DNA from 4 places in the Erwinia psychrophila genome. Region 4 is predicted to be linked to each of the others. Evidence: predicted binding sites of a transcription regulator. Region 4 holds the regulator's gene; each other region holds the start of a gene.

Region 1 (7,803 bases), on a different contig from region 4:
ATTCGAACCTGCGACCAATTGATTAAAAGTCAACTGCTCTACCAACTGAGCTAACGACCCGAAGTGGTGGGTGATGACGGGCTCGAACCGCCGACCCCCTCCGTGTAAAGGAGATGCTCTACCAACTGAGCTAATCACCCACTTCGGTACTTCATTAAGAGCTGTTGTGCAGAATGGTGGGTGATGACGGGCTCGAACCGCCGACCCCCTCCGTGTAAAGGAGATGCTCTACCAACTGAGCTAATCACCCATTCTGTACACTCTTGGGTACTGCTTACACTGCGGAGCCACTTGTTTAGAGTGGTGGGTGATGACGGGCTCGAACCGCCGACCCCCTCCGTGTAAAGGAGATGCTCTACCAACTGAGCTAATCACCCCCGCTGTGTGGAGTCGCATTATAGGGATCGCTGGAAATGAGTCAACGCTTTTTAAAACGAAAACGATCGTTCGTCTTAATTTTAAACAAGATGTTGGGGTTTTGCGCAGAAACGCGGAAGGCGCGCCGGGTTTTCCGGCAAAGGCAACAGGTAAGCGGGGGAATGCCGTTGAGGATTCGTCCCCAGGTGATAGAATGTTGCCCACTTTGTTCAGGTCTTTATCAGACCTCCCCCGGCGATGGCCGAATCTGATAGCGTAATAAGGCAGCTGTTAATGAAAATCAAAACCCGCTTCGCACCCAGCCCGACTGGCTACCTGCACGTTGGTGGCGCCCGTACCGCGCTGTACTCCTGGCTGTTTGCCCGCAATCAAGGCGGCGAGTTTGTGCTGCGTATAGAAGATACCGATCTGGAGCGTTCCACCCAGCAAGCTATCGACGCCATCATGGACGGTATGAACTGGCTGAGCCTGGACTGGGATGAAGGTCCCTGGTATCAGACGAAGCGCTTCGATCGTTATAACGCGGTCATTGATGAAATGCTGGAAGCGGGCACGGCCTATAAATGCTACTGCTCAAAAGAGCGTCTGGAAGCGCTGCGTGAAGCGCAGATGGCCAATAATGAAAAGCCCCGTTATGACGGTCACTGCCGTGACAGCCATGAACACCATGCTGATGATGAACCTTGCGTGGTTCGCTTCCGTAATCCGCAGGAAGGTTCTGTAATTTTCGATGACCAGATCCGTGGGCCGATTGAATTCAGCAACCAGGAGCTTGACGATCTGATCATCCGCCGTACGGATGGTTCACCGACCTATAATTTTTGTGTCGTGATCGATGACTGGGATATGGAAATCACCCATGTCATCCGCGGTGAAGACCATATCAACAATACGCCTCGCCAGATTAATATCCTGAAAGCGATAGGCGCTCAGGTGCCCGTTTACGCGCACGTTTCAATGATCCTGGGCGACGACGGCAAAAAGCTTTCCAAACGCCACGGTGCCGTTGGCGTCATGCAGTATCGCGACGATGGCTATTTACCGGAAGCGCTGCTGAATTATCTGGTGCGTCTGGGATGGTCACATGGCGATCAGGAGATTTTCAGCATTGATGAAATGAAAAAACTTTTCGATCTGAATGCCGTCAGCAAGTCCGCCAGCGCATTCAATACCGAAAAGCTTCTGTGGCTGAACCATCACTACATCAATACGCTGGCGCCGGAATATGTGGCGACGCAGCTGCAATGGCATATCGAGCAGGAAAAAATTGATACCCGCACCGGTCCTGAGCTGGCGCAGCTGGTCAGGCTGCTGGGTGAACGTTGCAAAACGCTGAAAGAGATGGCTGCCTCATGCCGTTATTTCTATGAAGAGTTCGACGAGTTCGATGCGGATGCGGCGAAAAAACATCTCCGTCCCGTTGCCCGCCAGCCGCTGGAAGTAGTGCGGGATAAACTTAACGGTATTACCGACTGGACGGCTGAGAACGTTCATACCGCTATTCAGGCCTCAGCCGATGAGCTGGAAGTCGGAATGGGCAAAGTGGGCATGCCGCTGCGCGTTGCGGTGACCGGTGCAGGGCAGTCACCTGGACTCGACGTGACCGTCCATGCGATTGGCAAAAGCCGTTCGGTGGCGCGAATTGAGAAAGCGCTGGGTTATATTGCGGCGCGTGAAGCACAGCAGTAAACCTGACTTTCTTTCTCTTCTCTAAAAACAATGCCAGTCAGTAAATGACTGGCATTGTCCCTCAGGGCCAGTTTTTACTTTTCGCCTCGGGTGATGTCCAGCCGCGTCAGTAGCCCTTGTATACCTTCACGTAACAGCAATGAGTACAACTTTTCCTGTTCGTCGGCGCTCATCTGCTGAAGAGAGGTCATAAGCAGAGCGGGGAGTGAATTCTGTGTGACCCGATAGGTGGCGATGGGCTCGGCGGCATGCCGGGTAGACTTAAGAAAAGCCTTCACGCGTTCATCAATAAAGATCATTCGCGCTTTTCCGCCCTGTACGCCGGGCTTGGGGGCGGTCGTCCATTGTTCTTTCTTGACCCATTTATTAATGGTCTGACGACTGAAACCCGTTTCCTGCGCCAGTTCTTCTGGCGTTAACCATTCCTTTTTCATCATGCAATTCCTTTTTGCCGTTGTACGTAACACGAACATATTACAGCAAATTGTTGACTGAACAACTAACAGGAACCAGTAACAGGAAGGGCGAAGAAAGGAATAATGCGCGGTGGGGAAAGAACCCTCTGCCTGAACGACAGAGGGAAAACGATTAGCGTGACGCCGGAGCTACCTGCACCTGAGGCCGGTAGGCCATATAGTAGGCCAGGCCAACAAATACAGCACCGCCCACGGTATTGCCTAAGAAGACGGCAACAAAGTTTGGCAGATATTGCATCCAGGTCAGCTCACCCGCGAAAATCGCCGCAGGGATAATGAACATATTTGCCACGACGTGCTGGAAGCCGATCGCCACAAACGCCATAACCGGGAACCACATACCGAAGATTTTGCCCATCATATCTTTACTGGCGAAGGCCAGCCATACCGCGAGGCAAACCAGCCAGTTGCAGCCGACGCCGGAGATAAATGAGTGCAGGAAATCAGCGTTAACTTTCGCTGACGCAATAGCAACGGTTTTCTTCAGATAGTCGCCTTCGGTCATGCCCAGCATGTGGCCAAAGAACCAGGCAACGGCAATGCTGCCAAGGAAGTTAGCGATGGTGATCCAGAACCAGTTACGCAGGACGCTTAAGCCGCTGATCTGGCGGGCGAACCAGGCTACTGGCATCGTCATCATATTGCCGGTGAGCAGCTCACCGCCGGCCAGGATCGTCAGAATAATCCCTACCGGGAACACCGCCGCGCCCAGCAGGCCGCCGAAGGAGCCCCAGTCAGCAGGCAGTTTATTGATAACGTGCAGATCCAACAGGAAGCCGGTGGCGATGAAAGCGCCCGCCATAAAACCAAGGATAAGCAGAGTGGAAATAGAGTGTAGACTTTTTGCGACGCCTGACTGAATAGCGATCGCTGCGATTTCTTTAGGTGAATGCAAGGACATAGTAGCTCTGTTTCTGGTGTAGTAATTGTTAAAATAAAATGGCCGACTTCACCGCACGGAACAGACACGCATCCAGCGCTGGCAAGGGTCGGCCTTCAAAAGCGCGGGCAGTTTTGCACGAGAAATTAACAAAAACAAGTTTAATTAGCGCACTAATTAACTGCTTATTTACAACATTGCCTGGCACGTATGGTGGGTGTAGCCACATTGTTGTGAAATTTATGTCACAGCGCCATTTTATTCCCCTTAAGCGCTCTCCTCAGGGGATTTCTGCTAACGAAAAAATCCGCTAAAGAGCTATTTCTTCAGCGCACTGGCGGCTTTTTCAGCGGTTGACCGCAGATTGGCAATTTGCCGTTGACACCAGCGGCGCCGTTTCATATTATCCCCGCCGTCAAGACGACAAAGGTTTTTCGGCTCGGGGGTATAGCTCAGCTGGGAGAGCGCTTGCATGGCATGCAAGAGGTCAGCGGTTCGATCCCGCTTATCTCCACCAAATTTTCACCAGACGATTTGGCGCGAAAAACCGGTTTTTTGTTGTGGGGGTATAGCTCAGCTGGGAGAGCGCTTGCATGGCATGCAAGAGGTCAGCGGTTCGATCCCGCTTATCTCCACCAATCACTTCTTCTGTTCATTCGCCGTCCGGCAAAATTAATTATCCTTTTTAAACGCTGTCCTGTTCCTGCTGCATTCACTGTGCCTTCTGTCGCGCTAATTCTGAAAGTGCGTGCGTTAGCTGTCTGCGTCGGTCTGTATTGGCGTCCTTCAGCCTGAGACGAGCAGCTTCTGGTCGCCACGGGCATAAAAAAGGCGAACCTCATGAGGTTCGCCTTAGACGCTATATGTGACCGGGGAAGGGGATTAGCCCAGTACCAGGCCCGCAATAGATGCAGAGAGTACGCTGACCAGCGTGGCGCCGTACAGCAGCTTAAGCCCGAAGCGGGAAACAACGTTACCCTGCTCTTCGTTCACGCCCTTAATCGCACCGGCAACGATACCGATTGAGGAGAAGTTAGCGAAGGAAACCAGGAAGACAGAGAGAATGCCTTCCGCACGCGGTGAGAGCGTTCCGGCAATTTTTTGCAGGTCCATCATCGCCACAAACTCATTTGAAACCAGCTTGGTGGCCATGATGCTGCCAACCTGCAACGCTTCTGCGGAAGGGACGCCCATCATCCAGGCAAACGGATAGAAGACATAACCCAGCACGCCCTGGAAGCTGATGCCGAACAGGGTATCAAACAGCGCGTTCACCGCAGAGATAATCGCGATAAAGCCGATCAGCATGGCGGCGACAATGACCGCAACCTTGAAACCTGCCAGGATATATTCGCCCAGCATCTCAAAGAAGCTCTGTCCTTTTTTAATGTTGTCCAGCTTCAGATCGTCCTCATGCTCGATGCGATAAGGATTAAGCAGTGAGAGAACGATAAAGGTACTGAACATGTTCAGCACCAGCGCGGCGACCACATATTTCGGCTGCAGCATCGTCATATAGGCGCCGACAATAGACATAGAAACGGTGGACATGGCGGTCGCGGCCATGGTGTACATGCGACGTTCGGACATTTTGCCGAGAATATCTTTATAGGCGATAAAGTTTTCTGACTGTCCCAAAATCAGCGAGCTTACCGCGTTAAAAGATTCCAGCTTACCCATACCGTTGATTTTTGACAGTACTGTTCCGATTAAGCGAATGACAACAGGCAGAATGCGGAAATGCTGTAAAATACCAATCAGTGCGGAGATAAAGACGATAGGGCAGAGGACATTGAGCCAGAAGAAGGCAAGTCCTTTATCACTCATATTGCCGAAGACGAAGTTTGTGCCCTGGGCGGCAAAACCAAGCAGCTTGTCAAACAGACCCGCAAATCCCTGTACGAATCCAAGGCCCACTTCCGAGTTCAGGAAGAACCAGGCGAGAAGAACCTCAATGACCAGAAGCTGTATGATAAAACGTACGCGAATGTTTTTGCGATCCTTGCTGACCAGTAAGGCCAACAGGGTGATCACCACCAGCGCCAAAGCAAAATGCAAAATGCGGGACATGATTGCTCCAAATTTGAAGGCTGTTATATTTCGCTGCACATTCTATGTAACAAAGAGCGGAAAAACGAGATCTATGCCTCAATATAACAATTACCTATCGGCTCAGGCCTCAGATTTCACGATTTGCTCACATCCTGTCAAAGTTTAAACATCTCTTCTCCCTTGTAGACGCTTATTTTATCACCTAAAGTGAAAAAGGTTGCCGGGTTTACGGGCGTGACGTACCGTATCTCATAATATAGCCTTTGCTATACTTGTTAGCTTTAGCTATCACAACGATAGCTACCATCCATTCAGGCGAACTTGATAATCATTCTCATTTAAAAGAGAATGGGTCAGACAGTTACGATCAGGGGTATCACTATGTTTGAAGGCCGTGCCACGGAAGCAAGGGTCCGCGGTTCACGTAAAATTAAGCTCTCGCTAATGGGGCCAGCCTTCATTGCGGCTATCGGCTATATCGATCCCGGCAACTTTGCTACCAATATTCAGGCCGGGGCCTCTTATGGCTATAAGCTGCTGTGGGTGGTGGTCTGGGCGAATGTGATGGCGATGGTCATCCAGCTGATGTCCGCCAAACTGGGTATTGCCACCGGCAAAAACCTGGCTGAGCACATACGTGACCGCTTCCCGCGTCCTGCCGTCTGGTTTTACTGGGTGCAGGCGGAGATTATTGCGATGGCGACCGATCTGGCTGAGTTTATCGGCGCGGCGATCGGTTTCAAGCTTATCTTCGGCGTAAGCCTGCTGCAGGGTGCTGTGCTGACCGGCGTGGTGACCTTCCTGATCCTGATGCTGCAAAGCCGGGGGCAGAAACCGCTTGAGCTGGTTATTGGTGGCCTGCTGCTATTTGTGGCCGCCGCCTACGTAATTGAACTTTTCTTCTCACAGCCCAAGGTGGTCGATCTGCTGCAGGGAATGGCGGTGCCTTCGCTGCCGGGGCCTGATGCGGTCCTGCTGGCCGCTGGCGTGCTGGGTGCGACCATTATGCCGCATGTGATTTATCTGCACTCCTCGCTGACCCAGAGTTCAGCTAGCGGCTCGCGTGCGGAGCGCTACTCCTCGACCAAGCTGGATGTGGCGATAGCCATGACCATCGCCGGCTTTGTCAATCTGGCGATGATGGCGACGGCGGCTGCGGCCTTTCACTTCAGCGGTCATAGTGGCATAGCCGATCTGAACGAGGCCTGGATAACCCTGGATCCGCTATTGGGCCGGGCGGCAGCGCTGGTCTTTGGGCTGAGCCTGCTGGCGGCGGGCCTCTCTTCAACGGTGGTCGGGACGATGGCAGGCCAGGTCGTGATGCAGGGCTTCATCCACATCCATATTCCGCTTCTGGTGCGCCGGGTGATCACCATGCTGCCTTCCTTTATTGTGATTATGGCCGGCTGGGAGCCAACGCGTATCCTGGTTATGAGCCAGGTCTTACTGAGTTTTGGCATTGCGCTGGCGCTGGTGCCGCTGCTGGTCTTTACCGGAAACGCTGAGCTGATGGGCGATATGGTCAACTCAAGGCTGATGCAAACGGTGGGGAAAGTTATCGTAGTGGTGGTGGTGGCGCTTAACTTTTATCTGCTGGTCGCGATGGCGATGGGCATGTCGATATAGCCCTGTTTCTGCTGCGTAAAAAAGCCGACTCTGCGTCGGCTTTTTTGATTGTCAGTGATGATGACCGCGATGGTGATGACGCTCCCGTTCATGATGGTGCCATGCCCGCTTACGTTCCCGCTGGTGCCATCTGCGCTCGCGCTCCCATTCATGCTGGCGACGCATCTCCTGATGACGCTGCCACTGTTCATGACGCCACCAGCGGCCCTGATTGTACCGGTAGTGATTGCGCCAGTAGCGGGCATCGCGCCAGTGACCACCGTCCCAGTAGCGACCATGATGATCCCGATCGCCCAGATGCAGGGTGATACCGGGAGCCAGAGTGATCCTTGCGCTGTCGGCCTGTGCTGTGTGCATCGCCAACGGGGTGAAGCTTGCCAGCAATGCGGCAATAAATAATAAAGCTTTCATTGGATCTCCTTATCAGCGGCACTGCTGTACCGCTGTGGGATCGAGATTATAAAGAGATCGCTGCCGTTTCGCCTGGCGGAGTCTGAAAAGCGCGCTGCGGGAAGGGCCGGAAGGAGATTTGAGATTTATCCGTAAGATGCCCGCCGCAGAAGGCGGCGGGCATTGTTCAGGCAAGGATCGCGTCGATGCGATCCAGCTCAGCCTGGCTGAATTCGCGGTTGGCGAGCATCCCGGTAGCATCATCGATCTGGCTGGTTTTACTGGCGCCAATCAGCACTGACGTCACGCGAT
Region 2 (7,803 bases), on a different contig from region 4:
TGGACGGGCTTTCTTTACTTTAGTGGGCCTGCGCATTGGCGAAAACGGCCCTTCCTACCTGGTGCAGGGGTTTATGATTGGCTATGTCGTCAAGATGCTGGCGGTCGACAAATCTGTGGCGACCACGGCGGTTTTTATGGCTTCACTGCTCGGCTTCCTTATTATCCCCGTTGCCGGCTGGCTCTCTGACCGCTTTGGCCGCCGCATCACCTACCGCTGTTTTTGCCTGTTACTGATCCTCTATGCCTTCCCGGCATTTATGCTGCTTGATTCCCGTGAACCGGCGATTGTCATTGCCACTATTGTGGCCGGAATGGGGCTGGCGTCGCTGGGCATTTACGGCGTGCAGGCAGCGTGGGGCGTGGAAATGTTCGGTGTAAAAAACCGCTACACTAAAATGGCGACGGCGAAGGAGCTGGGCTCAATACTCTCCGGCGGTACAGCACCGCTGATTGCCGCAGCCCTTCTTTCATGGACGGGGCACTGGTGGCCAATAGCGCTCTATTTTGCGGTAATGGCGGCAATCGGTTTTGTAACGACGTTCGTTGCACCGGAAACGCGCGGTCGCGATCTTAACGATCCTGAGGATGCCATCTGAAGTCGGATCTGAACCTGACGCGAAGGCTGGCCCTTAACGCTAACAGGAAAGTCGTTTGGCAAAGTTGATGCAAAAGCGTGCAACAAGAGCGGACGTGGCCAGAGTAGCGGGCACGTCCGTTGCCGTTGTGAGCTACGTGATCAATAACGGCCCGCGACCTGTCGCCGTGGCCACGCGGCTCCGCGTGCTGGAGGCGATAAAAATAACCGGCTACCGGCCAAACAACCTTGCCCGGGCGCTGGCGTCCGGGACCACCAAAACGTACGGGCTGGTGGTGCCCAATATCGGCAATGCGTTTATCGCCTCTTTTGCCCATGCGCTTCAGCAGGAAGCCCTGGATCATGGCATGGTAATGCTGCTGGGCGATGCGGGGGACAGCCGCAAACGGGAACTGGAGTTGCTGAATAATCTGCTTAGTCAACAGATCGACGGGTTGCTGTATAACAGCGTCGATCGTCATCCTTACATCGATCTGATCCGGGAAAGTGGCACGCCGTTTGTCATGCTGGATCGCGTCGATCCCGGTTTAAACGTTAATATTCTTCGCGTGGATGAAAGCGCGGCCGCCTTTCAGGTTACCGCTCATCTGCTCAGCCATGGCTATCAGGAGGTGGGCATTATCTGCGGCCCGCTGGAAAGGCTGAATACCCAGGACCGGCTTGCGGGCTGGCGTAAGGCACTGCGTGAATATGGGCTGATTGAGCATCCACAGTGGATATTTCCGGCAACCTATACCCGCGAAGGAGGCTATCAGGCGGCAAAACATATGCTGCTGGCCGGTAAACTCCCGCGAGCCTTATTTATTTCAAATGAGGCACAGGCGACAGGCTGTTTGCGGGCGCTGACGGAAAATAATATCAGAGTACCGGAGCAGCTGGCGCTGGTCTGTTTTAACGGGACGGATCGGTCCGCCTATCATGTTCCCTCGCTGACCACGGTGCGTCAGCCGGTGAATGAAATGGCTAAAAAAGCGATTGAGATGCTCATGGCGCCGGCTGGTCAGGTGCAGCTGAGCGAATTTTCTCACCGGCTTGAGATCGGTGAATCCTGCGGCTGTCAGCCCCCTCTTTTCAGGTAACCCCTTATTAAAGACACTTCATGAAACGACTTATTATTGATTGCGATCCGGGAAACGGCATAGCCGGGGCTAACGTGGATGACGGGCTGGCACTCGCGCTTGCGCTGGGATCGAAAGCGCTCTCGCTGGAGCTGATTACCATTGTTGCCGGCAACACGCCTAACGATGTGGGCTACAGCGTGGCGAAAGACTTAACCGACAGGCTTGGGATTACGGTGCCCGTCGTGCAGGGAGCCTCACGGGCGCTGGCCGAACCTCCGGAGCCCTGGCGTAAAGAGCTGGATAACCGGATCCATATCAACAAGCTTGGCCATCTGTGGAAGGACGTCCGGCCGCCAGAGAGGGCTGTCGCGCCCAGTCGTGAGGCTGCGGATGCTATTGGCGAGTTAATCTGCGCCAATCCGGGTCAAATCACCCTGGTGGCGATCGGCCCGTTAACCAACGTGGCGCTTGCGCTGGAGCGCTATCCGGAAATGGCGGAGGCGGTGCAGGAGATTGCCATTATGGGCGGCGTGTTCGCGCTGGATCATTTTATCAAAGATACCAATTTTGGCCTCGATCCCGAGGCGGCACATCAGGTACTGACCAGCCGGGCGAACATTACGCTGGTGCCGATGGATGTCACCACCCAGACGATGATGACGCATAGCGATTTGGATCGCATTGAACGGTTTAACACTCCGCTGGCAAAATTTGTCACCGACACGGTTCGTCCATGGCTGGACTATTCGATGCAGACCCGTCATCTTCCGGGCTGCTGGATCCATGATGCGCTGGTGGTGGCCTGGCTGCTGAATCCGGGAATTGCGACAGCGGCGGACTACTTTGTGGACGTTGAGCTGAGGCCGGGTCAGACGCGGGGAAAATCCTGGCGCTATCGTCAGCCGCTGGGCGTCAGCGTTGGCACAGGTGAGCCCGCTGGTGGAGTGATTCATGTGCTGAAAACGGTGAATAACCGGCTACTGCTGGAGATGATTGAACAGGCATTGGCGCACTGAAATAGCCCCAGACCGAAAATCGCCAGAACCGCTGATGCCGGTCAGCGGGAAGGGCAGGCGGCCTGAGGCTGTTGAGGGTGGAAGCAGGTGTCAGGCTTCTCCGGGGATCTGACAGACGTCGACCCATGTTGCATCGGTCAGCGTGGCAATCCTTTCCGGCGAGAGGCGTACGGCACTGTTGATCGAACCGGCCGCCGGCAGGACTTCATCAAAGGCACGAAGCGAAATGTCACAAAAAACCTGTAGCGGCGTCTCTAATCCGAACGGGCAAACGCCGCCAACGGGATGGCCTGTCCAGCTCACCACCTCGTCCGTGCTGAGCATGCGGGCTTTTGCGCCCAGCGTCTTTTTCAGCTTGAGGTTATCCAGGCGGGCGTCGCCCCGCGTTACAATCAGCACCACGCTGTCGCGCACTTTAAGCGACAGCGTTTTGGCGATTTGCCCCGGTTTTACGTGATGTGCTCTGGCCGCCAGCGCCACGGTAGCGGTGCTTTCAGCAAGCTCAATAATTCCTACATCAGGGGCGCGTTCGGCGAAGAACTGCCGTACAGTCTCCAGGCTCATGCTTATCTCCAACAAAACGAAGCGGATAAACCTGCCACAGAGTGCGCTGACTGTAAACGGAAAAGGAGAGGGTTCAGACCGGTTTTAAGGTGCAGTTACCGCAGCGTTGAACGTCAGGCAGGCGGTAGCGCTGGCAACAGGTACGGCGTTGCATCTCCCCTTCGCGTGGCAGCATGGTGCGGTAGAAAGGATTATCGGTGCCGTCAGAGAGCGTTTTCGAAAAGAAAAAAGCGTGTTCCAGCTCCGCGCGTAAATCTTCACCGATTAGCGGAGCGATCTCCCCCAAAAACCAGTAGACGGAGAAGCCGGTGTTGCTCCAGATCAGCTTACCGTTGATATCGCCATGTTGAACGATGCCCTGAATGGCCGGGATAAGATGCTGCTGGATCAGACGATCCATGCGGCGACGGGGGCTGAGGTAGCGGGCCTCTTCATCTTCACGCACGTCAATCCAGAAGGCGGCCGGGCGACCGGTTTCATGAAATTCAACGTGACAGCGTTCAGGTGAACAGTCCAGCGCCCGGGATTCCAGCAGCAGGCTCATCATCATCGGGGGCAGAAAAAGGCCGAAATACCACTGTGCCCAGAGCGACTGCAGAGGTTTGTTTTCGCGTTCCATCTCACGCTGTTCGCGGTAGATAAAATCGCCGTAGCGTCTGTTCAACTGGGCAAAGTTTTCGGGCTGTGACCAGCGCTTAAGCGTCATGCACTCTGCGGGCGCTTCTTCACCCAGGCGGATCGTTTCCAGGAAGTAAGAACGGTGCTCACTGAACAGTGCACGCAGCGAATCGCCAAGCGAGCGATTGCTTTGCAGGAAGATCAGCGGATAAGAACCATACTCAGATGCCTGACGAACAATCGTGGTCATGTAGTATCCAGTTTAAACCGAAGTACAAAAACAAATGATAATCGTTCTTGATTGTATCTGAGAGAAAACGGACAGACAAGCAGCAATTTTCGCCGCATTACGCCGCAGCGCAGTCCCCCTGTTGAGGGTGTGGCTATAAAAAACGGGGCCAGCGGATAAGAGAGCGTTGCTTTTTAATCACGTGGCAGAATTGATGCAGAAAATTTTTCACTGTCCGGAGATAAGGGAAAGAAATAGTGCATGCAGAGAAATAATAAATTCCATTTATTCAGAATAAATAACAAACGCTGCAGCCGCAATTGAATATTATTATCGCCAGAATGCGTTTTTAGTCACTGCGACCTTTGCAAAGGTGACGATAATTAACGGACAGGAAAGGAGAGGAGACTATTTTTGCGCATCAGGATTATCTGAATTTAATCTAATTGTAAGTGACTGGAATGTATCGGCCCGCATGCCGGGCCGGTAACATCAATTACATTGCATCGGCAGGCTGGCTGAGCGAACTTTTAGCAATTTCATCGCTGGAAAGGATGGTATTTCTCCCACGGCTTTTCGCCAGATAGAGCGCCCGGTCTGCATTAGCCAGAGCGCCATCAAAATCCCGATCGTAAAGGGGAGCAAACCCCGCGCTGATGGTGACGTGGGTGGCAACGCGTTCGTTGAAAAGATGGGGGATTTCCAGCTCCAGCACGTACTGACGGATGCGTTCCGACAGCTTACGGGCTATCGATTCGTTGACGTTGGTCAGCAACACCAGGAACTCTTCTCCGCCGTAACGCGTGACGATATCACGCGAGCGCACCGCATCACGGATAGCAATAGAGACGCGCGCCAGCGCCTGATCGCCCATGGCGTGCCCATAGTTGTCGTTATACGCCTTGAAATGATCGATATCGAGCAGCAGGACAAAGTGGCTGCCGGCGTGGTTATCCAGAATGTTTTCCAGCCTGTTTTTAAGCCCGCGGCGGTTATAGAGCCCGGTGAGCGGGTCGAGCATGCTCAGGTCGCTGTAGGTTTCCTTCTCCTCGTAGAGCTGGCGCATCAGGCGTCGGGTAAAGATATCGCGCCGCCGCTGCATCAAATGATGCAGGGTGAATCCCCCCAGCGGCAGGACAATAGTGCACAGGATCAGCAGGGTGTTATGGCCGTTATCCAGCACCAGGGCCGCCAGCGACGACGGGGCGGCGTGCAGACAGAAGGCGAGCAGGTGATCTCCCAGCGCAATCATGCTGATAAAAAAAATGCCTACCAGGCTGACCACTAAAAAACTGCTGTCAAAAGCGAAGGCGAATTTATAATTAAGGACAATTTGCCATGCCCAGAGCAGACCTGTGAGCAATGCCACAAGATTTAATATCGGGAATTTGCCTGTAGGCTTCAGGGTTACCCAGATTAAGATTAATACACTGGTTAAAGCGATTGTCATCACAGGCGACATTAACTCAAATGCGCGGTTTTTTCCGATACTGTATAAGCAAAATAACGATGTGGCTGTGTTTAAAAAAAGAAAAAGCATCAGCGAAAGGCGATGCTTGCTGTGAAGCAATTCATCATAAGTTTGTAATTTCATTATGTTCTACTCGTAACTGCTCAGAAATAGCGCCGGGCGGTAACCGAAGGTGCCAGCCTATTTCACGCGTGGAATAGTGTGAACCTGTTATTATTAGAATTTTCATTTTGGGTGGATCGAATTCAATTTATCACTTAACAACAGAGCTGTCATTAGCGCCAGCAGAGTTTAGGATAATGGCGCTAAAAGTTGCTGAAAGATGAAAAATATTCTTATATGATAGTGGGAATCATTATCATTTAAGAAGGTGTGGGATTGCGATGCTGATAGCGATAGTGGCCGCCTGTGGCCTCTGGGGGATAAGCCTGATGTTCGGAAAAAAACTGGATAGCGGCTGGGGAATAGTCCTTCCCTGCACGATTATGCCGCCGATCACCCTGATGGATCTCTCGTTCAGCGAATGGCGTCTGGTTATGGTTATTGCGCTGCTGGCGACCGTCGTTATGCTCTACCATAAGCGTCTGCGTCACTATCTGCTGTTACCATCCTGTCTGGCGCTGACGGGCGGTATAGCGGCAATTTCACTGAATTTCAGTGCGCTTTAAAAAGGATGAAGCAAAAGCTTTTCGGGAAAAATAATGAGGATGGATACGGGAGAGGGAACGCAGGAAGTTTGTTCAACGTGGTGCGAAGAGAGGGACTTGAACCCTCACGTCCGTTAAGACACTAACACCTGAAGCTAGCGCGTCTACCAATTCCGCCACCTTCGCATCTTTGTTGAACTTTTTTATTCACATCACCGCATTTGGTGCGAAGAGAGGGACTTGAACCCTCACGTCCGTTAAGACACTAACACCTGAAGCTAGCGCGTCTACCAATTCCGCCACCTTCGCGCAGATGCTGCGTAATATGAATAACATGGTTTTTGGTGCGAAGAGAGGGACTTGAACCCTCACGTCCGTTAAGACACTAACACCTGAAGCTAGCGCGTCTACCAATTCCGCCACCTTCGCATACCATCAATACATGATAAATGTATTGCAACCACGGAGGCGCATTCTAGAGATTTTCCGGGGGACGTCAACAGTTATTTGACGCCCCTGCGGCGATCGCTGCAAAAAGCAACGCTCACGCCGCTTTGTAGCGGAATCAGTTGCTTGCCCGACGGACGCAGCAGCGCGGCATCCGGGCAAACTGCACGCTAGCGCTTAGCTTTACTGGCGCGGGCGAGAACGGCGCGGTAAACCTTGAAGCGACCGTTCTGGAGCAGAACCTCATGACTGCCGAAGGTTTCATCAAGCACCTGCGGATAGGGCAAAAAGGCATTCGCCACAATACGCAGCTCGCCACCCATATTCAGGTGTTTGGCCGCGCCGCGAATCAGCGTCTGTGCCGCGTCCAGACTGGTTTGCATCCCGTCATGGAAAGGCGGGTTTGAGAGGATCATATCGTAACGTCCGGTCACGTCGGAATAGACGTTACTGGCAAATACTTCGCCTTCAAGCTGGTTGGCGGCAAGCGTCGCCTTGCTGGCTTCTATCGCCGCAGCGCTGACGTCCGTCATAAACAGGCGGACTTTCGGGGAGAAGCTGGCCAGCATGGCGGAAAGCACGCCCGCGCCGCAGCCCACGTCCAGCACTTTACCTTTCATATGCGGCTTCAGGGTGGAGAGAAGCAGATTGCTGCCGGCATCCAGGCCGTCACGGCTGAAGACGCCGGGCAGCGTTTTCACCGTCAGATCGCCCAGCGGATACTCATCCCACCAGGCGTCGGCGTCAAAGGTCGGCTGCGCGTCAAGCCGGCCATGATAGAGGCCACAGCGACGGGCGCTGTCGATTTTGGTCAGCGTCGCCCACTTCTCTACCATCTGCTCCGCGCTGCGCACGCCGCTGCGGTTTTCACCGACCACAAACAGATCGCTGCCGACAGGCAGTAGCGACAGCAGATTCTCTAACTGGAACTGCGCTTCGGGTTTGTTTTTCGGCCAGAAATAGATCAGCGTATCGCAGTCCGCCAGCCGATCTGCCGTGGCAATCAGACCGAAGTGGGCATTCTCCCCCAGCGCACGGCTGAGGATCTGCCAGTGATGATACTGTTGGGTATGCACCCGGCTCAGGGCGGTCTCCAACTGGGCGGGCAGGTCATCCTGCAAGTCGCCAGCAAACAGCACGCGGCGTTGAGTAA
Region 3 (7,803 bases), on a different contig from region 4:
GATGCCGGTAAAGGCGTCGCGGATACCAAAGCCGCGCTTGATGGCGCCCGCTATATTCTGATGGAGCGCTTCGCTGAAGACGCCTCCCTGCTGGCGAAAGTGCGTAATTATCTCTGGAAGAACGCCCACCTGACGTCACGCGTTGTGGAAGGGAAAGAAGAAGAAGGCGCCAAGTTCCGCGACTATTTCGATCATCATGAGCCGCTGGCCACCGTTCCCTCACACCGTGCGCTCGCAATGTTCCGCGGCCGTAACGAAGGCGTATTGCAGCTGGCGCTTAACGCCGACCCGCAGTTCGACGAGCCGCCCCGTGAGAGCCAGGGCGAGCAGATCATTACGGAACACCTTAACCTGCGCCTGAACAACGCACCAGCCGATAGCTGGCGCAAAGCGGTCGTTAGCTGGACGTGGCGTATCAAGGTTCTGCTGCATCTGGAAACCGAACTGATGGGCACGGTGCGCGAGCGCGCTGAAGATGAAGCGATCAACGTGTTTGCCCGCAACCTGCACGATTTGCTGATGGCGGCTCCGGCAGGTATGCGCGCCACTATGGGACTCGATCCGGGATTGCGTACCGGCGTGAAGGTCGCGGTCGTGGATGCTACCGGCAAGGTAGTGGCTACCGACACGATTTATCCGCATACCGGCCAGGCGGCGAAAGCGGCGGCGGCCGTAGCGGCACTCTGTACCCGCCATAATGTGGAGCTGGTTGCCATTGGTAACGGCACGGCCTCCCGCGAGACCGAACGCTTTTTCCTCGACGTGCAGAAGCAGTTCCCACAGGTCAACGCGCAAAAAGTGATCGTCAGCGAAGCTGGCGCTTCCGTCTACTCCGCCTCCGAGCTGGCCGCGCTGGAGTTCCCAGACCTGGATGTCTCCATTCGCGGGGCCGTTTCTATCGCCCGCCGCCTGCAGGATCCGCTCTCCGAGCTGGTCAAAATCGACCCGAAATCGATCGGCGTTGGTCAGTACCAGCACGACGTCAGCCAGAGCCAGCTGGCGAAGAAGCTGGATGCGGTGGTGGAAGACTGCGTGAACGGCGTGGGGGTGGATCTGAATACGGCCTCCGTCCCGCTGCTGACCCGCGTGGCGGGCCTGACCAAAATGATGGCGCAGAATATCGTCAGCTGGCGCGATGAGAATGGCCGCTTTCAGAATCGTCAGCAGCTGCTGAAGGTGAGCCGCCTGGGGCCAAAAGCCTTTGAGCAGTGCGCAGGCTTCCTGCGTATTAACCAGGGCGATAATCCGCTGGACGCCTCTACGGTACACCCGGAGGCCTATCCGCTTGTTCAGCGTATTCTGGCCGCCACCGGCGAAGCGCTGAACGCGCTGATGGGGAATCCTGCCGGACTGCGTGCGCTGAGGGCGGTTGACTTTACCGATGAGCGTTTCGGGCTGCCAACCGTCACCGATATCATTAAAGAGCTGGAAAAACCTGGCCGCGATCCTCGCCCTGAATTCAAAACCGCCCAGTTTGCAGAGGGCATCGATACCCTGAGCGATCTGCTACCGGGAATGGTACTGGAAGGTTCGGTAACTAACGTCACTAACTTCGGCGCTTTCGTGGATATTGGCGTACATCAGGATGGCCTTGTGCACATCTCTTCGCTTGCCGATAAGTTCGTTGACGACCCTCATAAGGTGGTGAAAGCGGGCGACATCGTCAAAGTGAAAGTGATGGAAGTTGACCTGCAACGCAAGCGCATTGCGCTGACCATGCGTCTTGATGAGCAGCCGGGCGAAACCCAGTCACGCCGCAGCGGCGGCAAAAATGAGCGGGAAAGCGGACGTCCGGCTCAGGGCAAGACGCGCGCCCGTCCGGCGGCCCAGTCTGCCGTCAGCAATAACAGCGCGATGGGCGATGCCCTTGCGGCGGCCTTCGGTAAAAAGCGTTAATTCTCTGTGGGGCGCGCCATCCGGTGCGCCCCGTTTTGCCCGGATTAAAGATTGTCCTGCATCAATGTTCACGAGAATCATTCTCATTATAATTTCCACCGTTAATTATCACGGTGCGGTCATCGCCGCCGGGGTGGATTTATGCAGCTCATTCCTAAGCAACATTACAAAATCGTACGTTTTGCGCCAGACGTCAGCGCCGCCTTTCGCCAGAAACTTCTCTCCCTCGGCCTGCTCCCGGGTGCCATTTTCGAGGTCAAACGCGTGGCGCCGTTCGGCGATCCCGTGCAGATCGATACCCGCCTCGTCAGCCTGATGCTACGCAAAAAAGATCTGGCCTTCCTTCAGCTTGAGCGGGCATAACCATGAAATCCTGCACGATTGGCTTAATTGGCAACCCTAATGCCGGTAAAACCACGCTCTTTAATCAGCTCACTGGCGCGCGGCAGCGCGTAGGCAACTGGGCTGGCGTCACCGTCGAGCGTAAGGAAGGCACCTTTACCACCGGTCAGTATAAAGTCCGGCTGGTCGATCTCCCTGGCACTTACTCCCTGACGACCATTTCCGATCAAACCTCCCTGGATGAGCAAATCGCCTGCCATTACATGCTGAGCGGCGAGGCAGACCTGGTGGTAAACGTCGTGGATGCCAGCAATCTTGAGCGCAATCTCTACCTGACGCTTCAGCTCCAGGAACTGGGCATACCCTGCATTGTTGCGCTGAATATGCTGGATATCGCCGAGAATCAGCAGATAACGATAGATATTGCCGATCTGGAAAAACGCCTCGGCTGTCCGGTCGTGCCGCTGGTCTCCAACCGCGGGCGCGGCATCGATAAGCTGAAAGCGGCTATCGACAGCTATTCCCCACGGCCGGGAAAACTGATGGTGCGCTACCCTGACGACGTGCTGAGTAACGTCGCGGTGCTGTGCGAGGCGATGCCGGCCCATTATACGGCGCAGCAGAAGCGCTGGCTGGCGCTGCAAACGCTGGAAGGCGATATCTATAGCCGTGAACAGGTGGGAAACGCGGCAGCGCTGCTCGCTTCACTGCCGGGTCAGCAGGATGACCCGCTTCGTATCGTTACCGCCCGCTACGCGGCGATTGAAGCCATCTGCCAGCACGTTATCCTGCCCGATCGGGCAACGCCGCACCGGCTCTCCGCCAGGCTGGACAGGCTGGTAATGAATCGCTGGCTTGGTCTTCCCGTGTTTCTGATCGTGATGTACCTGATGTTTTTTATGGCGATCAACCTTGGCGGTGCGCTGCAACCTCTGTTCGATCTCAGCTCCGCCGCGCTCTTTATTCACGGCATGCAGTGGGCTGGCGCCATGCTGCATTTTCCGCTGCCGCTAACGCTGTTTCTGGCGCAGGGCATCGGCGGCGGGATCAATACCGTGATGCCGCTGGTGCCGCAAATTGGCCTGATGTATCTGTTTCTGTCGCTGATGGAGGATTCGGGCTACATGGCACGGGCGGCCTTCGTCATGGATCGCCTGATGCAGGCGCTGGGGCTGCCGGGCAAATCTTTCGTGCCGCTGATTGTCGGCTTTGGCTGCAACGTACCCTCGGTAATGGGCGCCCGCACGCTGGATGCGCCGCGCGAACGCCTGATGACCGTCCTGATGGCTCCCTTTATGTCCTGTGGCGCACGGCTGGCTATCTTTGCCGTCTTTGCCGCCGCGTTTTTTGGCCAGCGCGGATCGCTGGTGGTATTCAGCCTCTATCTGCTTGGCATTGCCGCTGCGATCCTGACCGGGCTGGTGCTGAAACACACGCTGATGCGCGGTGAAGCTTCGCCGTTTGTGATGGAGCTACCGACCTGGCACGTCCCGCACCTGAAAAGCCTGCTGCTGCAAACCTGGCAGCGGCTGAAAAGCTTCGTGTTCAGGGCTGGTAAGGTGATCGTGGTGGTCAGCATGCTGATCGGCGGCCTGAACAGCTTCTCCTTCAGCGGCCAGCCGGTATCCCGCATCGATGAATCGGCGCTGGCAACGGTGAGCCGTCAGATAACGCCGCTGCTGGCACCGATGGGCGTGCATGATGATAACTGGCAGGCGACGGTGGGCCTGATCACGGGCGCAATGGCGAAGGAAGTGGTTGTCGGTACGCTGAACACGCTCTATACCGCCGAAGCGCTGCATGAGGAGCCCTTCGATGTGAACAGTTTCAGCCTGGCCGGTGAGCTGAGCGAAGCGCTAAAGGAAACCTGGGCGGGCGTGCGGGAAACGTTCAGTCTCAGCGTCCTCTCTAACCCTGTTGAAGCCAGCAAAGGCGATGGCGAGATGGCCAGCGGCGCGATGGGCATGATGCACAGCAAATTCGTCAACGATGCCGCCGCCTACAGCTACCTGATTTTTGTGCTGCTTTACGTGCCCTGCGTGTCGGTAATGGGGGCTATTGCCCGCGAAAGCAGCCGCCGCTGGATGCTGTTCTCTATTCTCTGGGGCCTGAACCTGGCGTACTCGCTGGCCACCCTTTTCTATCAGTGTGCCACCTTCAGCGCGCACCCGCAAAACAGCGCCATTACGCTGCTGGCAGTCGCCATCTTTAATCTGCTGGTCTGGTTAGTGCTGAAAAACATCCATCTGCCCCCTGAGCGCCTGGCGGTCAAAACGGTAGTGACGGAAAACCGCTGTCAGGGGTGCGCGAAAAGCGGCAGCTGTCACTGATACGCCCGCTTTTACGCTGACATCGCAGGCCGTTGAAGTTGCGATATTGCTTCAACGGTCTACAGTGAAAGCTAACGTGGCTGTGAATAATTGCGGTGGCTCACTCAATAAAAATGGAAATTATCAATTCTTTACTCGATAAGATCTATGACAGCACTTTTCCCGAAACCTGTCGGGCGAGGCTGTCTGACGCCATCCGGGAAACGCGTGACGCCTTAACCCACCCACGCAAGGCGCACTGGGATGAAAAAGACGTGGTGCTGATAACCTATGCCGATCAGTTCCGCGAAAGCGAAGCCCCCACGCTGCGTACCTTTTCCCGTTTCTATCAACAGCACCTCCAGTCCAGCTTCAGCCTCGTCCATCTGCTGCCCTTTTTCCCTTATTCGTCGGATGACGGCTTCTCGGTGATTGACTATCATCACGTCAGCGCCATCTGCGGCGACTGGTCAGATGTGGCCGAACTGCACCAGCATACGCGCCTGATGTTCGATTTTGTCTGCAACCATATCTCCTCTCATAGCGCCTGGTTTAAGCACTATCTGGCGATGGATCCCGGCTGGGATGACTTTTTTATCAGTATGCCTCCCGCCACCGATCTGAGCGGCGTTACCCGCCCGCGCACGTCACCTTTACTGACGCCCTTTGAGATGGCCGACGGCGACACCCGGTTTATCTGGACGACCTTCAGCGCAGACCAGATAGACCTCAACTTCGCCAATCCTTTTGTGCTGCTGAGCATGGTTGACGTTCTGCTGGATTACCTGGCAAAAGGCGCCGACTATATCCGGCTGGACGCGGTCGGCTATATGTGGAAAACCCCCGGCACCAGCTGCATTCACCTTGAAAAAACGCACCAGCTGGTGAAGCTTTTTCGCGCCATTGCTGATGAAGTGGCGCCCGGTACGGTGATCATCACCGAAACCAACGTCCCGCATAAAGACAATATCAGCTACCTGGGTAACGGGCGTGACGAAGCGCAAATGGTCTATAACTTTTCGCTGCCGCCGCTGGTACTGCACGCTATCCATTATGGTTCCGCCCGTGCCCTGAAGCAGTGGGCCGCCTCGCTGGGCGTGGGCAGCGGTACAACCACCTTCTTTAATTTTCTCGCCTCGCACGATGGCATTGGCCTGAATCCGCTACGGGGGATCCTGCCGGAAACCGAAATCGTGTCTCTGGTGCGCGATCTGGCAGCCGAAGGCGCGTTGATTTCGTGGAAAAATAACCCTGACGGCACCGCCAGCCCTTACGAAATCAACGTCACCTATATGGACGCGCTGAATAAAAAAGAGGACGACGATGATACGCGGCTTCAGCGCTTTATGCTGGCTCACGCTCTGCTGCTCGCCTTCCCCGGCGTTCCGGCGGTTTATGTACAGAGTATTCTGGGTTCACGGAATGATATGGAAGGGGTAAAAGTCGCGGGGCATAACCGGGCGATTAACCGGGAAAAATATGCCATCAGTGAGATTGAAGCCGCCCTGAGCGATCGGAAATCGCTGCGTCATCGCGTTTACCATGCCCTCAGCGCCCTGATCCAGCTGCGCATCCGGCAGCCCGCTTTTCACCCCGATAATCCTATGGAAGTGCTGGAGAGCGACAATGCGCTGCTGGTCTTAAGCCGTCCGGTCAAAAAGCATGATGCGCTGCTCTGTATTTATAACCTCAGCGGGCGGGAAATGACCTATTCGCTGCCGGAAAACCAGCGCTACAGGAATATCAACAATGATGAGCGGGTGGAGGGTGACGTGCCGGTGCGGCTGGCGCCGTGGGGCTGGCTGTGGCTGAAGCGGTAAAAGCAGGCAGCAAAAGCGCTGCCTGCTTCTGAGATTTACTTATAGACGTCCGCTGTGGCGCTGAATTTGCCATGCTCACGGCCGGCAATCACCAGGAAATATTTCCCGCCTTTTTCATCAGCCATTTTAGAAAGTTCCTTTTTAGCATCCATTGGCGAAGTGGTTTCCGCCGTTGTATTCACCGTACCGATTTTTTCAAGATTCATGGTTTGTACTTCTTCTTTCGTCACTTCTTGTGCGGCAAATGCCCCGAAAGAAACCGCACTAACCAGTAATCCGGCCACAGCTGTTTTAAACATATTCATCAGACACACTCCTGCATAGTTGTTAGAAATAAGCCGTCGCTTGATGGGATTACAGGGAGGGTACTGCCAGATTCCCTGACCATCGCAGAGGTAAAAGGTAAGCGTTCCTGCTTACCCTCTTCATTATCGCCCCTAACCGATAAATAGCCAGCCGGAGAGTAAAATTTAGCCGGTTGTTTTCAAACCGAAATCAATCAGTTGCTGACAAAATATTTCCGGGTGAGAGATAAAAGGCGCATGGGCGGCTTTATCAATGATGACGGCCTGACTGCCGGGCCAGGCCTGGTCCAGCAGCGGCACAATACGGCGCGGCACCAGCCCGTCCAGCGCCCCGTAAATTCTTAATAGCGGCACGGTTAACGCCAGCATCTCTTCGCGAAGATCGGCCGTACGCAGAATTTCCAGCCCACCATTCAGCACCTCAACGTCCGGCGCCTGCTGGCTAAGCACCACGCTTTTCAGCATCCTCGCGTCCTGACGCGCTGTTTCGGTGCCCAGCGTTTGCAGGGCGAGAAAACGCTCAACGGTGCGCTGAAAGTCCTCGCTCAGCTGCTGCTGGAAGTTACTGAGCGTTTCCGGCTTAATGCCCGGCCACTCCTCACCCGCCGTAAAGCAGGGAGAGGTGGCCACACCGATCGCGCCACTGACCCGTTCCGGATGGTGTAAAGCCATTTTACTGGCAACCAGTCCGCCCAGCGACCAGCCCAGCCAGAGCGCCTTCGGCGGCGCGTAAGGCAGCAGCGTCGCAACCATCTCATCCAGCGTCATGGCGGGAAATGAACCGCTGCGCCCATACCCCGGCAGATCAACCAGGTGCAGGCGAAAATGCGGACTGAGCCGGTCAATCGTGCCGCGCCATACTTCCGCATTCAGCCCCCACCCGTGCAGCATCACAAGATCGCGATCGCCTGCTCCTGTTGTCTGCCAGTAAAGCTGAGTCATGGGTTATTGTCCTGTTTTTGTCTGAGGCCGCTATGCTATCAATCCCCGCCGCCTGTTGGCTATGTCAGATGCCGCTGATCCTTGCGCACCACGGCTGCTGTAGCTTCTGCCTGCGTCACTTACCCCGTCTTCCCACCTGCTGTCCCCGCTGCGGGCTACCTGCGGCCACATCGCAGCAGGAATGCGGCC
Region 4 (7,803 bases):
CAGGGTATGATGGCGCGCTAAAAATTTGTCGCTGATGAAATTTCAGCCGGCAGCCTGACCAATTCATCAGCAATCCAGCCTTTTCAGTATCTCGATTCTATGGCAAAAGAAAACACGGACCGCACCACGATCGATCTGTTTGCAGATGAGCGTCGTCCGGGACGACCTAAAACAAATCCGCTAACGCGTGATGAGCAGCTGCGTATCAACAAACGCAACCAGCTTAAACGGGATAAAGTGCGTGGACTGAAGCGTGTCGAGCTGAAAATGAACAGCGACGCGGTGGATGCCCTTAACCAGCTCGCCGAGCAGCGCAATATGAGCCGCAGCGAGCTGATAGAAGAAATGGTGATGGCGCAGTTAGTCAGACAGAACGGTTAAAAGCCCGCCGCCAGGGCTTTGCACGCAGACCGGGACAAAGCACAAAGCGACAAAAGCAGGAGTATTACTCGTTTATCCCCCTGAGGCTGTCTGCTATCATTGTCGTTATCTGTCTTTAACAGCAGTCACCATATCATTAAGTTTCAAGAGGTTATTAAACTCATGGCAATCGTAGGCATTTTCTTTGGCAGCGATACGGGCAATACCGAAAACATTGCAAAAATGATCCAGAAGCAGCTCGGTAACGAGGTGGCTGAGGTTCATGATATCGCGAAAAGTAGCAAAGAAGACCTTGAAGCCTTTGATATTCTGCTGCTGGGTATCCCCACCTGGTACTACGGCGAAGCCCAGTGCGACTGGGACGATTTCTTCCCTACTCTTGAAGAGATCGACTTCAACGGTAAGCTGGTGGCCCTGTTTGGCTGCGGCGATCAGGAAGACTACGCCGAGTACTTCTGTGACGCGATGGGGACTATTCGCGACATCATAGAGCCTAACGGCGCGGTGATCGTTGGCCACTGGCCGACGGAAGGCTATCATTTTGAAGCGTCTAAAGGCCTCGCGGATGACAATCATTTCCTCGGCCTGGCCATTGATGAAGATCGTCAACCTGAACTGACCGCTGAACGTACAGAGAAGTGGGTCAGGCAGGTTTACGAGGAGCTGCATCTGAAGGAAATCCTTGAGGCCTGATTCTGGCCGCCTGATGTGGGCGCTATCTCACATCAGGCGCATGGTTTTTCCTATATTAGTAATAGGCACTTTTTTGTAACTTTCACCTGCAAAACTGTACAATATCGCCATCGGTCATCCGGCTTTCTCAGCGCCTTTCGCCCTAAAGGCGGCTTCGATGAGACAGCGCGAAATGTAATCCACCACAGACGGGCCCCTGCTTTTCAGGATGTAACGGCTTCTCCCTTACATCCCACAGCGGTGAAGCGCCTCCGCGGTTTTCATTTCGGCGTATCAGTTCTATACTGAGGCGCCTGGTTTTTCAGCGACGACCGATGCTCAGGGCTTTTCAGCCACTTAGTGACTAGCAAAGTAACAGGACAATATCCGCATGACTGACAATAACACCGCATTAAAGAAGGCCGGCCTGAAAGTCACACTTCCACGACTTAAAATTCTGGAAGTGCTTCAGGAACCCGTAGGCCATCACGTCAGTGCGGAAGATTTGTATAAGCGCCTGATTGATATGGGCGAAGAGATTGGTCTGGCGACGGTTTACCGCGTTCTGAACCAGTTTGATGACGCCGGTATCGTGACGCGTCATAATTTTGAAGGCGGCAAGTCGGTCTTTGAACTGACCCAGCAGCATCATCATGACCACCTTATCTGCCTGGACTGCGGCAAGGTTATTGAGTTCCGCGATGAGTCTATTGAAGCCCGTCAGCGTGATATCGCCACGAAGCACGGCATCAAGCTCAGCAACCACAGCCTCTATCTCTATGGTCACTGCTTTACGGGCGACTGCCGTGAAGATGAGACGCTGCACGATAAGTAACCAAAAATTAACCCGGCAGCAGGATTCAGACCTGTACGCTTTTACGTTCCGGTGATGCTGCCAGATCGGCACTCGCTCTGTTTACTGAAGCGACTGCGGCTCAAAAAGAAAAAACCGGTGAGGACCTCACCGGTTTTTTTCGTCTGTAAAACAGGTTAAGCAGGGATTGCGATACCAGATCGATTGCGTCCTCTTTATCCCGCGCCCTGTCCCTCTTCTCCATGACGTGACATAAAAAAATCCGTAATCCTGAAAAAAGGATTACGGATTTTAACCTGTACAAGTACGCCACCTCTGTCAACGCTAGCCCTGACAGAGGCCGGAACGTTTATACGCCTGCTTTTGCCCAGGTATCGCGTAAACCGACGGTACGGTTAAATACCAGCTTGCTGGCGCTGGAGTAGCGACTGTCAGCACAGAAGTAGCCTTCGCGCTCAAACTGATAAGGGCTGGAAGGCTGTGCATTGCCGAGGCCTGGCTCGACGAAGCCCTGACGGATAACCAGCGACTCAGGATTAATCGTCGTCAGGAAATCTTCCGCCGCACCAGGATTTGGCACGCTGAACAGACGGTCATATAACCGGAACTCGGCCGGCAGCGCATGCTCGGCAGAAACCCAGTGGATCACGCCCTTCACCTTACGGCCATCAGCAGGATCTTTGCTCAGCGTTTCCGTATCGCAGGTGCAGAACAGGCAGGTAATATTGCCCTCTTCATCTTTTGCCACGCGCTCAGCCCTGATCACGTAAGCGTTGCGCAGGCGAACCTCTTTGCCCAGCACCAGACGTTTGTACTGCTTGTTGGCTTCTTCACGGAAGTCAGCGCGATCGATATAGATTTCCCGGCTGAACGGCACATCCCGCGTTCCCATCTCCGGCTTGTTCGGATGATTAGGCATGGTGATGATCTCTTCGTGACCCGCCGGCAGGTTCTCAATGACCAGCTTCACCGGATCGAGTACGGCCATCGCCCTTGGCGCATTCTCATTCAGATCGTCACGGATGCAGGATTCCAGCGAAGCCATCTCCACGATGTTGTCCTGCTTAGTGACCCCAATACGGCGGCAGAACTCACGGATAGAAGCCGCGCTGTAACCACGACGGCGCAGACCGGAAACGGTCAGCATACGTGGGTCATCCCAGCCTTCTACAATCTTCTCGCTGACCAGCAGGCTGAGCTTACGCTTGGACATGATCGCATACTCAAGATTGAGGCGCGAAAACTCATACTGGCGCGGATGCACCGGAATGGTGATGTTATCCAGCACCCAGTCATAGAGACGGCGGTTATCCTGAAACTCCAGCGTGCAGAGCGAATGGGTGATCCCTTCCAGCGCATCGGAGATGCAGTGGGTGAAATCGTACATCGGGTAGATGCACCACTTGCTGCCCGTCTGATGATGGTCGGCGAACTTGATGCGGTAGAGCACCGGATCGCGCATCACAATGAAGTTAGACGCCATATCAATTTTGGCGCGCAGGCAGGCAGTGCCTTCGGCAAACTCACCGTTGCGCATTTTCTCAAACAGCGCCAGGTTCTCTTCCACGCTGCGATCGCGGTAAGGACTGTTTTTACCCGGAGAAGTCAGCGAGCCGCGATATTCGCGGATTTGCTCAGGCGTCAGCTCGTCAACGTAGGCGAGGCCTTTATTAATCAGCTCAACGGCATAGTGATGCAGCTGATCAAAGTAGTCAGATGAGTAATGGACGTTGCCGCTCCACTCAAAGCCCAGCCACTGCACGTCTTCTTTGATCGACTCAACGAATTCCAGGTCTTCTTTCACCGGATTGGTATCGTCAAAGCGCAGATTGCACTGGCCCTGGTAATCCTGGGCGATGCCAAAATTGAGGCAAATCGATTTGGCATGACCAATATGCAGGTAGCCATTAGGCTCGGGCGGGAAGCGGGTATGCACGCTGGTGTGCTTACCGCTCGCCAGATCTTCGTCAATAATCTGACGAATAAAGTTAGTTGGGCGGGCTTCTGCCTCACTCATCTCAATTTCCTCAGGAATGCTTAGCGCAATTAGTACGTGAAATAACGGAGTATGATCCACAAAGCGGCGAAGGGAAACAACCGTTTGTTAGGGCTTAACGATAAAAAAAGGGCGGGAATCGCTTCCCGCCCTGCATCAAGCTGGCCTTAGCCGTTAACCATTAATCTCACAGAGGCGGCTTTCGCCCGCCACAACGGTTTCACCCGCGAGCAGAGTAATGCCGCTGTAGTCCTCAATATTGCTGACCACGACAGGGCTAATCATCGAGCGGGCATTGGCATTCAGCCAGTCGAGATCCATCTCAAGTACCGGCTGACCGGCCGTAACCTGAGCGCCCTCTTCAACCAGACGCGTGAAGCCTTTGCCGCCCAGCGCGACGGTATCAAGCCCCATATGCACCACGACTTCGATGCCCTTTTCCGTTTCAAGACAGAACGCGTGATTAGTGTTGAAGATTTTCACCACGGTGCCTGCGGCTGGAGAAACAACGGTTTTGCTGGTTGGTTTGATTGCCAGACCATCGCCGACCGCCTTACTGGCGAAGGCTTCATCAGGCACCTGGTCCAGTGCAACCACTTCACCGCTGACCGGTGCCACGAGTACCCCGATCACCCCTTTTGCCACTTTAGGTTCAGCTTGCGCCACCGGGGAGGCGATGGACGCCGCAGAGGTTGCCGCCGCCGCAGCGGAAACAGGGCCTTTACTCAGTACGGTTTTCATCGCAGAAGCGATGGTTTCCGCCCGCGTGCCGACAATAATCTGAATACTCTGCTTATTCAGACGAATAACGCCGGACGCGCCCAGGCGTTTAGCCACGGCTTCGTTTATGGCCCCGCTGTCCTTCACGTTCAGGCGCAGTCGCGTGATACAGGCGTCGATGCCGGTCAGGTTATCCGATCCCCCTACCGCACTGATGTAATGACGCGCAAGAGACTCAGTATCAGTTTCTTTATTACCGCTATTCTCCACGTTCACGTCATAACCATCGCTTTCATCGCCATCCACCGCCAGTTCGCGACCCGGCGTCAGCAGATTGAATCTTTTGATGGTGAAGCGGAAGACCACGTAATAGATGACGAAGAAAACCAGCCCCTGCGGGATCAGCATATACCATTTGGTCGCAAGCGGATTTCGTGACGAAAGCACCATATCCACCAGCCCGGCGCTGAAGCCGAAGCCGGAAATCCAGTGCAAACTCGCGGCGATAAATACCGAGATACCGGTCAGCACGGCGTGAATTAAATAGAGAACCGGCGCCACAAACATGAAGGAGAACTCGAGCGGTTCGGTAATACCGGTAAAGAAGGCGGCAAAAGCAGCCGCCAGCATAATCCCGCCGACCTTCGCGCGGTTTTCCGGACGGGCGCAATGATAGATCGCCAGCGCTGCGCCAGGAAGACCGAACATCATGATTGGGAAGAAGCCAGCCTGATAGCGGCCAGTGATACCGACAACGGCCTTACCGCTTTCGAGCGACTGTGCACCGCCGAGGAAATTAGGAATGTCGTTAATGCCCGCCACGTCAAACCAGAATACGGAATTCAGAGCGTGGTGCAGGCCAACCGGGATCAGCAGGCGGTTGAAGAAGGCATAAACGCCGGCGCCGACCGAGCCAAGTTTCTGAATGCTTTCACCGAAGCTGACCAGACCGCCAAAAATCAGCGGCCAGATATACATCAGGATAAAGGCAACCAGAATCATCAGGAAGGAAACCAGAATAGGAACCAGGCGACGACCGCTGAAGAAGGAGAGCGCCTTAGGCAGCTCAACATGGCTGAAGCGGTTATACATCTCCGCAGAGATGATACCGACCAGGATACCGACAAACTGGTTCTCGATTTTTCCGAACGCCATCGGAACCTGCTCGACCGGAATTTTCTGAATCATAGCAACCGCTGCTGGAGAACAGAGCGTTGTTACCACCAGGAAACCGACAAAGCCGGTCAGCGCTGCCGCACCATCTTTATCTTTTGACATGCCGTAAGCGACGCCAATGGCAAACAGCACGGACATATGTTCAATGATCGCGGCACCGGATTTAATCAGCAGCGCAGCGAAGGCGTTGCCCGCCCCCCATGCGTCAGGATCGATCCAGTACCCAATCCCCATCAGAATGGCGGCGGCGGGCAGCGTTGCCACCGGCACCATCAGCGCCCGTCCTACTCTTTGTAGATAGCTTAAAATATTCACCTTTCCCCCTATAAGACCCGTTAAGGCGCCATGAGCCGTTTCGTTTTATTATCACGGCCTGTTGGTTTCTGAATAACAGTTAAAACCACGAAGCGGAGTGTAAGAAAAATTTAATTCGCTTCGCAAATTAAAACCGCTGCAACTGTGACTATTATCACCAAAATAGGCACTATTTCTTCCGTGCTTCTGGCTATCACCGGAAACTTATTTTATGATCCGAAAAATCAGGACGGATTTATCCCTCGCGGATATGCCCCCGGAGACGTAGGCTTATCGTCAGTAACAAGGGCACCGTCAACCTTCTTCTAATTTTGCTTAAATGAGGTGATACATGAGACTGATTCCTTTGGCTACCCCTGACCATGTTGGAAAATGGGCCGCCCGTCATATCGTTAACCGCATCAATGCCTTCAGTCCTACTGCCGATCGCCCCTTTGTTCTCGGACTGCCTACCGGCGGTACGCCGCTGGTCGCCTATAAGCATTTAATTGAGATGCATAAATCAGGCCAGGTTAGCTTTAAGCACGTTGTCACCTTTAACATGGATGAATACGTCGGTCTGCCTAAAGAGCATCCGGAAAGCTACCACAGCTTTATGTACCGCAACTTTTTTGATCATGTTGATATTCAACGCGAAAACATTAATCTTCTTAACGGTAACGCGCCAGATATTGACGCAGAATGCCGCCAGTATGAAGAAAAAATTCGTCGTTATGGCAAAATTCACCTGTTTATGGGTGGCGTGGGCAATGACGGTCACATTGCCTTTAACGAACCGGCTTCCTCGCTGGCTTCCCGCACCCGCATTAAAACCCTGACGCATGACACCCGGGTGGCGAACTCCCGCTTCTTTAACGGCGATGTTGATCAGGTGCCGAAATATGCACTGACCGTGGGTGTCGGCACCCTGCTGGATGCCGAAGAAGTGATGATCCTCGTTACCGGCCATGTGAAAGCCCAGGCGCTTCAGGCGGCGGTTGAAGGAAACGTGAATCATATGTGGACCATCAGCTGCCTTCAGCTGCACGCCAAATCCGTGGTGGTGTGCGATGAGCCTGCGACAATGGAACTGAAAGTCAAAACCGTTAAGTATTTCCGCGAAATGGAAGCGGAAAACGTGAAAGATCTGTAAGAACTCAGAATACCGTTGGGCCGCGCCGGAACGGCGCGCTCAGCCAGACACCGCCGGGAGAGATTTATGTACGCATTAACTAATGGCCGCCTCTATACCGGCCATGAAATACTGGATAATCATGCTGTTGTTATCGCCAACGGCCTGATTGAGCGCGTTTGCAGGCTGGAAGAACTGCCAGCCGGCGTGACCGTCCGCGACGTCAACGGCGCGCTGATCGCTCCCGGCTTTATCGACGTACAGCTTAACGGTTGCGGCGGCGTGCAGTTTAATGATGACCCCAGCGCGATCAGCACAGAAACGCTGGATATCATGCAGAAAGCGAACGAAAAATCAGGCTGTACCAGCTTCCTGCCTACGCTTATTACCAGCAGCGATGCGCTGATGAAGCGCGCGGTTGACGTTATGCGCAGCTACCTGGCGCAGAATGCCAATAAAGCGCTGGGCCTGCATCTCGAAGGTCCCTGGCTCAATCCCCTTAAAAAAGGGACCCACAATCCTGACTTAATTCGTGAGCCGAATCAGGAGCTGGTGGACTTTCTCTGCGCAAACGCGGACGTCATCACCAAGATCACCCTGGCTCCCGAACAGGTCGAA

The links. The regulator Fur, encoded in region 4, represses iron uptake genes when iron is present. The targets are predictions, from matches to a motif close to ATAATAATGAGAACNACTATCAA.
Region 1: AAH446_RS14625 (Nramp family divalent metal transporter) is a predicted target of Fur. The motif match lies at 5,797-5,819, and genes of this name have one in related genera.
Region 2: fhuF (siderophore-iron reductase FhuF) is a predicted target of Fur. The motif match lies at 4,141-4,163, and genes of this name have one in related genera.
Region 3: feoA (ferrous iron transporter A) is a predicted target of Fur. The motif match lies at 1,967-1,989, and genes of this name have one in related genera.

Annotation. Positions count from the first base shown of each region.
Region 1 is NZ_JBCHVB010000006.1:27,148-34,950, reverse strand. It holds tRNA gene AAH446_RS14675 (tRNA-Lys) at 1-60, opposite strand, end outside; tRNA gene AAH446_RS14670 (tRNA-Val) at 65-140, opposite strand; tRNA gene AAH446_RS14665 (tRNA-Val) at 175-250, opposite strand; tRNA gene AAH446_RS14660 (tRNA-Val) at 302-377, opposite strand; gene gltX (glutamate--tRNA ligase) at 652-2,067, shown strand; gene AAH446_RS14650 (YfeC-like transcriptional regulator) at 2,142-2,501, opposite strand; gene AAH446_RS14645 (formate/nitrite transporter family protein) at 2,656-3,444, opposite strand; tRNA gene AAH446_RS14640 (tRNA-Ala) at 3,865-3,940, shown strand; tRNA gene AAH446_RS14635 (tRNA-Ala) at 3,986-4,061, shown strand; gene AAH446_RS14630 (NupC/NupG family nucleoside CNT transporter) at 4,306-5,493, opposite strand; gene AAH446_RS14625 (Nramp family divalent metal transporter) at 5,857-7,101, shown strand; gene AAH446_RS14620 (DUF2502 domain-containing protein) at 7,153-7,512, opposite strand; gene mgrA (L-glyceraldehyde 3-phosphate reductase) at 7,679-7,803, opposite strand, start outside.
Region 2 is NZ_JBCHVB010000002.1:156,171-163,973, forward strand. It holds gene AAH446_RS06815 (MFS transporter) at 1-598, shown strand, start outside; gene AAH446_RS06820 (LacI family DNA-binding transcriptional regulator) at 666-1,676, shown strand; gene AAH446_RS06825 (nucleoside hydrolase) at 1,697-2,674, shown strand; gene AAH446_RS06830 (YbaK/EbsC family protein) at 2,765-3,238, opposite strand; gene fhuF (siderophore-iron reductase FhuF) at 3,312-4,106, opposite strand; gene AAH446_RS06840 (GGDEF domain-containing protein) at 4,582-5,679, opposite strand; gene AAH446_RS06845 (DUF1435 domain-containing protein) at 5,940-6,224, shown strand; tRNA gene AAH446_RS06850 (tRNA-Leu) at 6,303-6,389, opposite strand; tRNA gene AAH446_RS06855 (tRNA-Leu) at 6,426-6,512, opposite strand; tRNA gene AAH446_RS06860 (tRNA-Leu) at 6,546-6,632, opposite strand; gene rsmC (16S rRNA (guanine(1207)-N(2))-methyltransferase RsmC) at 6,821-7,803, opposite strand, start outside.
Region 3 is NZ_JBCHVB010000004.1:98,598-106,400, forward strand. It holds gene AAH446_RS11600 (Tex family protein) at 1-1,896, shown strand, start outside; gene feoA (ferrous iron transporter A) at 2,038-2,259, shown strand; gene feoB (Fe(2+) transporter permease subunit FeoB) at 2,262-4,568, shown strand; gene AAH446_RS11615 (sugar phosphorylase) at 4,682-6,367, shown strand; gene AAH446_RS11620 (YdgH/BhsA/McbA family protein) at 6,403-6,672, opposite strand; gene bioH (pimeloyl-ACP methyl ester esterase BioH) at 6,838-7,614, opposite strand; gene gntX (DNA utilization protein GntX) at 7,647-7,803, shown strand, end outside.
Region 4 is NZ_JBCHVB010000001.1:1,194,020-1,201,822, forward strand. It holds gene ybfE (LexA regulated protein) at 100-381, shown strand; gene fldA (flavodoxin FldA) at 544-1,074, shown strand; gene fur (ferric iron uptake transcriptional regulator) at 1,445-1,888, shown strand; gene glnS (glutamine--tRNA ligase) at 2,217-3,884, opposite strand; gene nagE (N-acetylglucosamine-specific PTS transporter subunit IIBC) at 4,038-6,068, opposite strand; gene nagB (glucosamine-6-phosphate deaminase) at 6,406-7,206, shown strand; gene nagA (N-acetylglucosamine-6-phosphate deacetylase) at 7,273-7,803, shown strand, end outside.